2 regions of the Streptomyces sp. NPDC002602 genome follow, and region 2 is predicted to be linked to the other one. Evidence: predicted binding sites of a transcription regulator. Region 2 holds the regulator's gene; the other holds the start of a gene.
What was found. The regulator HrcA, encoded in region 2, represses chaperone genes, less so after heat shock. The targets are predictions, from matches to a motif close to TTNGCACTCNGNNNNNCNGAGTGCNAA.

Region 1 (5,048 bases), on a different contig from region 2:
GGTGGCCCTCTGCGAGGGCATGCCGAAGTTCATGAACCTGGACGTGGTCCGCAACGAGTACCTCGACAAGCTCGTCGTGAACCGGATCTTCGAGGACGTCGCGGAGAAGGGTGATTTCGCGGTCGTCGACGAGTGCGTCGCGGCCGACTACGTCGACCACGACATCATGGCGGCGCCCGGCACGGGCGACGGTCGGCAGGGCATGAAGCGGACGATGGGCATGTGGCGCGACGCGTTCGACTTCTCGTTCGACCTGCACCGTCAGATCGCCGAGGGCGACTGCGTCTCCACGCTGTGGACCTGGACCGGCACCCAGAAGGGCGAGTTCATGGGCGTCCCGCCGACCGGGAAGGACGTCACGATGTCGGGCTGCACCACCTTCCGCATCGAGAACGGCCAGGTGGCGGAGGGCTGGTGGTACTACGACGCGCCGGGGCTCATGCGGCAGATGGGCATGACGGACGCCTCGTAGGCCGTCCGAAGCCGGAAGGACCCGGACACGGGGAAGGCCCCGGTCACCACCGCTGGGCGGTGGTGACCGGGGCCTTCCCTCGGATCAGCGGGGACCCGCCGAAGCGGCGGGCGCCCTGCGGCTCAACCTCAGTGGCTGTGGCCGTGACCGTGGCCGTGACCGGCGTCGCCCTCTTCCTCGGCCGGCTTCTCGACGACCAGGGTCTCGGTCGTGAGCAGCAGCGAGGCGATGGAAGCGGCGTTCTCCAGCGCGGAGCGGGTGACCTTGACCGGGTCGATGACGCCGGCCTTGACCAGGTCGCCGTACTCGCCGGTGGCGGCGTTGAAGCCCTGGCCCTTGTCGAGCTCGGCCACCTTCGCCGTGATGACGTAGCCCTCGAGGCCGGCGTTCTCGGCGATCCAGCGGAGCGGCTCGACGGCGGCGCGGCGGACCACGGAGACACCGGTGGCCTCGTCGCCGGAGAGGCCGAGGTTGCCCTCGAGCACCTTCACGGCGTGGACGAGGGCGGAGCCACCGCCGGAGACGATGCCCTCCTCGACCGCGGCGCGGGTCGCCGAGATGGCGTCCTCGAGGCGGTGCTTCTTCTCCTTGAGCTCCACCTCGGTGGCGGCGCCGACCTTGATGACGCAGACGCCACCGGCGAGCTTCGCCAGGCGCTCCTGCAGCTTCTCGCGGTCCCAGTCCGAGTCGGTGGACTCGATCTCGGCCTTGATCTGGTTGACGCGGCCGAGGACCTCTTCGGAGCTGCCGCCACCGTCGACGATGGTGGTGTCGTCCTTGGAGATGGTCACGCGGCGCGCGGTGCCCAGTACGTCCAGACCGGCCTGGTCGAGCTTGAGGCCGACCTCCTCGGCGATGACGGTGGCACCGGTGAGGGTGGCCATGTCCTGGAGCATCGCCTTGCGACGGTCACCGAAGCCGGGGGCCTTGACGGCGACCGCGTTGAAGGTGCCGCGGATCTTGTTGACGACGAGGGTGGAGAGCGCCTCGCCCTCGACGTCCTCGGCGATGATCAGCAGCGGCTTCGAGGCGCCGGCCTGGATGACCTTCTCCAGCAGCGGCAGGAGGTCCTGGATGGAGGAGATCTTGCCCTGGTTGATCAGGATGTACGGGTCGTCGAGGACGGCCTCCATACGCTCCTGGTCGGAGACCATGTACGGCGAGAGGTAGCCCTTGTCGAAGGCCATGCCCTCGGTGAACTCCAGCTCCAGGCCGAAGGTGTTGGACTCCTCGACGGTGATGACACCGTCCTTGCCGACCTTGTCCATCGCCTCGGCGATGAGCTCGCCGACCTGGGTGTCCTGCGCGGAGAGCGCGGCCACGGCGGCGATGTCGGACTTGTCCTCGATCGGACGCGCGGTCGCGAGGAGCTCCTCGGACACGGCCTTGACGGCGGCGTCGATGCCCTTCTTCAGGGCGGCCGGGGAGGCGCCGGCGGCGACGTTGCGCAGACCTTCGCGGACCAGCGCCTGGGCCAGCACGGTGGCGGTGGTGGTGCCGTCACCCGCGATGTCGTTGGTCTTGGTCGCCACCTCCTTCACGAGCTGCGCGCCCAGGTTCTCGTACGGGTCGTCCAGCTCGACCTCGCGGGCGATGGTGACACCGTCGTTGGTGATGGTGGGGGCGCCGAACTTCTTGTCGATGACGACGTTGCGGCCCTTGGGGCCGATCGTCACCTTGACCGTGTCGGCAAGCTTGTTGACGCCGCGCTCAAGGGCACGACGGGCGTCCTCGTCGAACTTCAGAATCTTCGGCATGGAAGCGGTTCAGCCCTCTCGATAACTCGGGTTCAACGAACTGCGCCCCTCGCCGCCCGGCAATCAGCGGGGTGACCAGGGGCGCAGCTCAAAGCAAAACTGGTGAAGAGGAAGAGGATCGCTCCTCTTGCCTGCTTCGTTCGACTTACTTCTCGACGATCGCGAGTACGTCGCGAGCCGAGAGGACGAGGTACTCCTCGCCGCTGTACTTCACTTCGGTGCCGCCGTACTTGCTGTACAGCACGATGTCGCCGACGCTGACGTCCAGCGGGAGACGCTGGCCGTCCTCGAAGCGACCCGGACCGACCGCGAGGACGACGCCCTCCTGGGGCTTCTCCTTCGCGGTGTCCGGGATGACCAGGCCGGAAGCCGTGGTCTGCTCGGCGTCGAGCGGCTGGACCACGATGCGGTCCTCGAGCGGCTTGATGGCAACCTTGGAGCTGGTGGTCGTCACGATCCGACCTCCCCCTTCGGAGATCCGGGGTTAACTGTCTGAGGTGGCGACCAGGTCGATCCGTCGTCGCGGGTGCCGGACCTGCCTGTCGCTGTGTTGGCACTCACCAGGGGCGAGTGCCAGGTGCGACACTATTCCGGCGATTAGCACTCGGTCAAGCGGAGTGCCAATTTGCCTCCCGGCGAGGCGCGCTTCGAGCCGGCCGCCGGGGACGGGCCGGCCCTGTGCGCGGGGGGGGCGGGGCCCTTGCGCCCGACCCCCTCGGAAGTCACCCGACTCGCTCCTTCGGGCAGGCGTTCGGCGGGCGTTAAGGTGCCGACCATGAACAACACCACGGGGGTGGGCTGGGGCGCGGCGATACGCGCCGCCGGCTTCAAGCGCTCCTTCGCCATCCTGACCGCCCTCGTCGGCGGCCTGCTCCTCACCGGTTTCGTCATCCCGCGCATGGCGACCCAGTTGACGGGCGTCGAGGGCTCCTTCACCGCACGCTCCTGCAAGCTCTACGACCCGGACAGCGGCAAGCGCTCCGTCCTGTGCAGCGGCTCCTTCACCGCCGCGGACAACTCCTTCACCATCGCCGACCTGGCCGTCGACACCACCTTCGACAAGGCCCCGACCGAGCCGGTCAAGGCCCTCGTCGACGGTCCGGACGCGACGGGCGCCGTATCCCGGGACCTGAAGAAGTCGGTCGTCCCCGGCGTCACCGGCCTGATCGTCCTCGGCTTCGGCCTCTGGAACCTCCGCACCCTCGCCCGCACCGCCCGTCGCGGCCCGGAGGTCCGGCCCGGTTCCGCGACCGCGCCGACGCCGGCCGTCTGAGGTCCGCGCGACGCGACCTCGTGTCGGGTCGGGCCCCGCGCTCCGGGCTCCGGGCTCCGGGCTCCGGGCCCGACATCGGCTCCGGCGACCGATATGTGACGCTTGGGCCGTGCGCATCCTGGTGGTCGAAGACGAAGAGGGGCTGGCCGAGTCCCTGCGGCTCGGCCTGTCCGCCGACGGGCACTGGGTCGAGGTCGCCCACGACGGACACCGCGGCCTCGACCTGGCGCTCACCGGCGGGCCGTACGACGCCGTGCTCCTCGACCTGATGCTCCCCGGCCTCGGCGGCCACGAGATCTGCACCCGCATGCGCGCCCACGGCGACCGCACGCCCGTGCTGATGCTGACCGCCAAGGACGGCGAGCACGACGAGGCCGACGGGCTCGACGCGGGCGCCGACGACTACCTCACCAAGCCGTTCTCGTTCGTCGTGCTGGCCGCGCGGCTGCGCGCGCTCGCCCGCCGCGCCGCCACCCCGCGGGTCGGCGTCCTGCGGGCCGGCGATCTCGTCCTGGATCCGTCCGGTCGCCGCTGCCGGCGCGGCGAGCGGGACATCGAACTCACCGCGCGCGAGCTCGGCGTGCTCGCCTGCCTGATGCAGCAGCCGGGCCGGGCGGTCGCCAAGCAGGACATCCTCGACGAGGTCTGGGACGTCCCGCACGCCATCGACCCGAACATCGTCGAGGTGTACGTGTCCTCGCTGCGCCGGAAGATCGACGCGCCGTTCGGGCGCCGCTCGATCCTCACCGTGCACGGGACCGGCTACCGGATGGCACCCGACGGTGGTTAGGACCCTCCGGGCGAGGGCTGCCGCGGCCGCCGCCCTCGCCATGGCCGCGGTGCTCGGCGCCGGCGGGCTGTGGCTCTACACGCTGCTGCGGGCCAACCTGCTCGACAACACCACCGGGCGCACGGAGCTGGCCGCACGGAAGGTCGTCGCGCAGCTCGACACCCGGACCCTGCCGCCCGGCGGCCGACTGGCCGCACCCGAGGGCGGGGTGGACCTGGTCCTCGTCCGGGACGCGGCCGGGCGGACCGTCGCCGGCAACCGGGACCCGCGCGGCGCCCCGGACCTCGACGGGCTGCGCCCGGCGGCCGGGGAGGACTCCCGATCGGCCGTGGTGCCCGTCGGGCCCGCCGGTTCGGAGCGGGGCGCGGCGGTGGTGGTCCGCTCCCCCGGGCCGCCCGGGGGCGGGGGCCCGTACACCGTGTACGCCATGACCGTCCTGCGCGACGTGGACGACGCGACGCGGGCCATCGGGGTCGGGCTGCTCGCCGGCGCGCCCCCGTTGATCGCCTTCGCGGCGGCGCTGGCCTGGTGGGTGACGGGGCAGGCGCTGCGCCCGGTCACGGCGATCCGCACCGGGTTGGCGGCCGTCACCGCGAGCGAGCCGGGTCGCCGGGTCCCGGATCCGGGCGGGGCCGACGAGATCGCGCGGCTCGCCCGGACCGTCAACGACACCCTCGCCCGGCTGGAGCGTTCCGACGCCCGGCAGCGGCAGTTCACGGCGGACGCCTCGCACGAGCTGCGCAACCCCCTCGCGGC
Region 2 (5,048 bases):
AGAAGTCCGTACCGGCCACCTCGACGACCAGGTCGCGGTCCGCCGGCACCTCGGGCACGGCCTTGGCGCGCTTCCACGGCGGGGTCAGGTCGGGGGAGTACTCACGCATCCGGCGACCGTACGAGAGAGCCCGGGCTCACGCCCTCGACACGCCGAACCTCGTTGCCAGTGTGTCGCGTTGCGCACGGACGAAGGTCGCGTCGACCACCGCTCCGTGACCCGGCACGTACAGTGCGTCGTCGCCGCCCAGCGAGAGCAGCCGGTCCAGGGCCGCCGGCCACTGTCCGGGCACCGCGTCCGAGCCGGCCTGGGGTTCGCCCGACTCCTCGACCAGGTCCCCGCAGAAGACGACCTCCCGTTCGCCCGGGACGAAGACCGCCAGGTCGTGCTGGGAGTGCGCGGGTCCGAGGTTCGCGAGCAGCACCTGTACGGCGCCCAGGTCCAGCGTCCGTTCGCCCGACACCGGGTGCCCCGGCGCCACGACCAGGTCGGCGGCCTCCGCGGCCTCCGCCGCGTCCAGGCCGTGCGCGGTCGCGCTGTGCCGCAGTTCCTCGCGGCCGGTGGGCGTCGACAGCACCTTGTCCAGGCCGACCGCGCCGTGGAACTCGGCGCCCGTGAAGGCGGAGCCGCCCAGTACGTGGTCGAAATGTCCGTGCGTGAATGCGATATGGGTCACGTGCCGGCCGGTCAGCCGCTCCGCCTCGGCCCGCACCCGCGCACCCTCGCGCACGCACGAACCGGGATCGACGAGAAGAACCGAATCGTCGCCCACCACCAGCCCCACGGTGCAGTCCCACACCGGCAGACGACGCCGTCCGACCCGCCCGGTCAGCCGTTCCCAGCCCGCCTCTTCCCATTGCACGTCCATGCGGTGACGCTACCCTGGCGGGCCGCCCTTGCCTCCCGCGTACCACCCGGCCGTACACTGACCGGGGGATCTCTGGCACTCGAATGTGCAGAGTGCCAACAAGGCCCGCAACGGGACCGAACGACGACCGAAGAAGACCGACCGCATCCGGAGGTGTGCGCGATGCTCAGTGAACGCAGGCTCGAGGTGCTGCGCGCCATCGTCCAGGACTACGTCGGGACGGAGGAGCCGGTCGGCTCCAAGGCGCTCACCGAGCGGCACCGGCTCGGCGTCTCGCCCGCCACCGTGCGCAACGACATGGCGCTGCTGGAGGACGAGGGCTACATCGCCCAACCCCACACCAGTGCCGGTCGGATCCCCACCGACAAGGGTTACCGGCTCTTCGTGGACAAGCTGGCGGGGGTCAAACCGCTGTCCACGCCGGAGCGGCGGGCCATCCAGAACTTCCTCGACGGCGCCGTCGACCTCGACGACGTCGTGGGGCGCACCGTGCGGCTGCTCGCGCAGCTCACCCGGCAGGTCGCCGTGGTGCAGTACCCGTCGCTGACCCGTTCCACCGTCCGGCACGTCGAGCTGCTGTCGTTGGCGCCCGCGCGCCTGATGCTCGTGTTGATCACGGACACCGGGCGGGTCGAGCAGCGGCTGGTCGACTGCCAGACGCCCTTCGGGGAGACCTCGCTCGCCGATCTGCGGGCGCGGCTCAACAGCCGGGTGGTCGGCCGTCGGTTCACCGACGTGCCGCCGCTGGTACAGGACCTTCCGGAGTCCTTCGAGACCGAGGACCGGGCGACGGTCAAGGCCGTCCTCGACACCCTTCTCGAAACGCTCGTGGAGGAGGCGGAGGAGCGGCTGATGATCGGCGGCACCGCCAACCTCACACGGTTCGGACATGACTTTCCCCTGACGATCAGGCCGGTGCTCGAAGCGCTGGAGGAGCAGGTCGTGCTCCTCAAGCTGCTGGGCGAGGCCAACGAGTCGGGGATGGCCGTGAAGATCGGGCATGAGAATGCCTACGAGGGACTGAACTCCACGTCCGTCGTCTCGGTCGGCTACGGTTCGGGCGGCGAAGCAGTCGCCAAACTCGGCGTGGTCGGACCGACCCGCATGGACTACCCCGGAACGATGGGAGCGGTACGCGCAGTGGCACGTTACGTCGGACAGATCCTGGCGGAGTCGTAAGTGGCCACGGACTACTACGCCGTTCTCGGCGTGCGCCGCGACGCATCGCAGGACGAGATCAAGAAGGCCTTCCGTCGCCTCGCCCGCGAACTCCACCCGGACGTGAATCCGGATCCGAAGACGCAGGAGCGCTTCAAGGAGATCAACGCGGCCTACGAGGTGCTCTCGGACCCGCAGAAGAAGCAGGTCTACGACCTCGGCGGCGACCCGCTGTCCTCCTCGGGCGGCGGCGGCGCGGGCGGATTCGGGGCGGGTGGCTTCGGCAACTTCTCCGACATCATGGACGCCTTCTTCGGTCAGTCCCAGCAGCGCGGACCGCGCTCGCGGACCCGCCGAGGCCAGGACGCCATGATCCGCCTCGACCTGGAACTGGACGAGGCGGCCTTCGGGACGACCAAGGACATCCAGGTCGACACGGCCGTGGTCTGCACGACCTGCTCCGGTGAGGGCGCCGCCCCCGGCACCTCGGCGCAGACGTGTGACATGTGTCGCGGTCGCGGTGAGGTCTCGCAGGTCACCCGGTCCTTCCTGGGCCAGGTCATGACCTCGCGGCCCTGCCCGCAGTGCCAGGGCTTCGGCACCGTGGTCCCCACCCCGTGCCCCGAGTGCGCGGGCGACGGACGGGTGCGGTCCCGCCGCAGCCTCACGGTCAAGATCCCCGCCGGTGTCGAGAACGGCACCCGCATCCAGCTCGCGGGCGAGGGCGAGGTCGGCCCCGGCGGCGGCCCCGCCGGCGACCTGTACGTGGAGATCCACGAGCTGCCGCACCCGACCTTCCAACGGCGCGGGGACGACCTGCACTGCACGGTCACCCTCCCCATGACGGCGGCGGCCCTGGGCACCAAATGCCCGCTGGAGACGCTCGACGGCCTGGAGGAGATCGACATCCGGCCCGGCACCGGCTCCGGGCAGGCGATCCCGCTGCACGGGCGCGGCGTCACGCACCTGCGCGGCGGCGGGCGCGGCGACCTGATCGTCCACGTCGAGGTCACCACCCCCGGCAAGCTGGACGCCCAGCAGGAGGACCTGCTGCGCCAGCTCGCGAAGCTGCGCGGCGAGGAGCGGCCGATGGGCCAGTTCGCGCCGGGCCAGCAGGGCCTGTTCAGCCGCCTGAAGGACGCGTTCAACGGCCGCTGACCGGCCGCACGCACCCTCTCGCACGAGCCCGATCCGGGGATGTCCCGGGTCGGGCTCGATGCCGTGCGGGGCGGGGTGCGACACGGGGTCGAGCGACTTCGCAGGCGGACTATGCCAGGCGAATGCGATGATTCGGCCCGGTGCGCGGGGACGTGGCACGATGCAGTCCATGTCCTCCTCGCCGAACGGTCTCACCCCTTACCCGATCGTGCAGGCGCCCATGGCGGGCGGCGCCTCCTGTCCGCCGCTGGCCGCCGCGGTGTGCGAGGCGGGCGGGCTGGGCTTCCTGGCCGGCGGCTACAAGACCGCCGACGGGATGTACCAGGAGATCAAGCGGCTGCGCGCGCTCACCCGACGTCCGTTCGGCGTCAACCTCTTCATGCCGCAGACCGGCTACGTGGACCCGGCCGAGATCGAGACGTACCGGGGACAGCTCGCCGGCGAGGCCAACTGGTACGAGGTGTCGCTGGCCGAGGAGGACATCATCGGCACCTCCGACGACGGCTACGAGGCCAAGCTCGCCATCCTCGTCGAGGACCCCGTCCCCGTCGTGTCGTTCACCTTCGGCTGCCCGCCCCCCGCCGTCTGCGCCCGACTGCGCGAGGCCGGCACGTACACCGTCGTCACGGTGACCTCGGTGGAGGAGGCGCGGGCCGCCGAGGCGGCGGGAGCCGACGCCGTCTGCGTCCAGGGCGTCGAGGCGGGCGGCCACCAGGGCACGCACCGCGACGACCCCGAGATCGACGGCACGGCCGGGGTCGGACTGCTCGTGCTGGTCGCCCGGGTACGGGAGGCCGTGACCCTCCCGATCATCGCGGCGGGCGGGCTGATGCGCGGCGCGCAGGTCGCGGCGGTGCTCGCGGCGGGCGCGGAGGCCGCCCAGCTCGGCACGGCCTTCCTGGCCTGCCCGGAGTCGGGCGCGCACCCCCTGCACAAGAAAGCGCTGACGAACCCGCTCTTCCCGCACACGGAACTCACCCGCGCCTTCTCCGGCCGGCCCGCCAGGGGCCTGGTCAACCGCTTCATGCGGGAACACGGCCCGTACGCCCCGGCCGCCTACCCGCAGGTCCACCACCTGACCTCGGGCCTGCGCAAGGCGGCCGCCGCCGCCGGGGACCCGCAGGGCATGGCCCTGTGGGCGGGCCAGGGCCACCGGCTGGCGCGGACGCTGCCCGCCGGGGAGCTGACGGAGGTGCTCGCGGCCGAACTGGCCGAGGCGCAGAGCGCGTTGAAGGTGTTGCAGATGAGGAGAGCGTCATGACGGCCCCCGTGTTCGTGGTCGAAGAGGTCCCCGCGGGACCGGAGTTCACCCTGGAGGGCCCCGAGGGCCGGCACGCGGTGTCGGTCAAGCGGCTCAACCCCGGCGAGGCGGTGGTCCTCACGGACGGCCGGGGCCGCTGGGCCGACGCCGTCGTGAAGGCGGCCGAGGGCAAGGACCGGCTCGTCGTGTCCGTGTCCGGGGCCTTCGAGGAGCCGGCGCCCGCCGTCCGGATCACCGTCGTGCAGGCGCTGCCGAAGGGCGACCGGGGCGAGGTCGCGGTGGAGACCATGACCGAGACCGGCGTCGACGCGATCGTGCCCTGGCAGGCCTCGCGCTGCATCACCCAGTGGCGCGGCGACCGGGGCGCCAAGTCCCTCGCCAAGTGGCGCAACACGGCCCGGGAGGCGGGCAAGCAGTCCCGCCGCGTGAGCTTCCCGGAGGTGGCCGAGGCCCTCTCCACGAAGCAGGTGGCGGCGCTGCTCGCCGAGGCCGACCTGGCCGTGGTCCTGCACGAGGACCGGGACGCCCCCTCCGGAGCCCTGGCGACGGCCGAACTGCCCTCGTCCGGGTCCGTCGTCGTGGTCGTCGGTCCCGAGGGCGGGG

Region 1: the regulator HrcA is predicted to act here: its motif matches at 2,827-2,853, upstream of groES (co-chaperone GroES).

Annotation. Positions count from the first base shown of each region.
Region 1 covers NZ_JBIAQX010000003.1:597,789-602,836, forward strand. The annotation lists gene ACFYW3_RS12020 (ester cyclase) at 1-472, shown strand, start outside; gene groL (chaperonin GroEL) at 601-2,229, opposite strand; gene groES (co-chaperone GroES) at 2,375-2,683, opposite strand; gene ACFYW3_RS12035 (hypothetical protein) at 3,005-3,502, shown strand; gene ACFYW3_RS12040 (response regulator transcription factor) at 3,612-4,292, shown strand; gene ACFYW3_RS12045 (sensor histidine kinase) at 4,285-5,048, shown strand, end outside.
Region 2 covers NZ_JBIAQX010000002.1:498,826-503,873, reverse strand. The annotation lists gene ACFYW3_RS07690 (DUF3097 domain-containing protein) at 1-109, opposite strand, end outside; gene ACFYW3_RS07685 (MBL fold metallo-hydrolase) at 137-868, opposite strand; gene hrcA (heat-inducible transcriptional repressor HrcA) at 1,031-2,047, shown strand; gene dnaJ (molecular chaperone DnaJ) at 2,048-3,184, shown strand; gene ACFYW3_RS07670 (nitronate monooxygenase) at 3,354-4,445, shown strand; gene ACFYW3_RS07665 (16S rRNA (uracil(1498)-N(3))-methyltransferase) at 4,442-5,048, shown strand, end outside.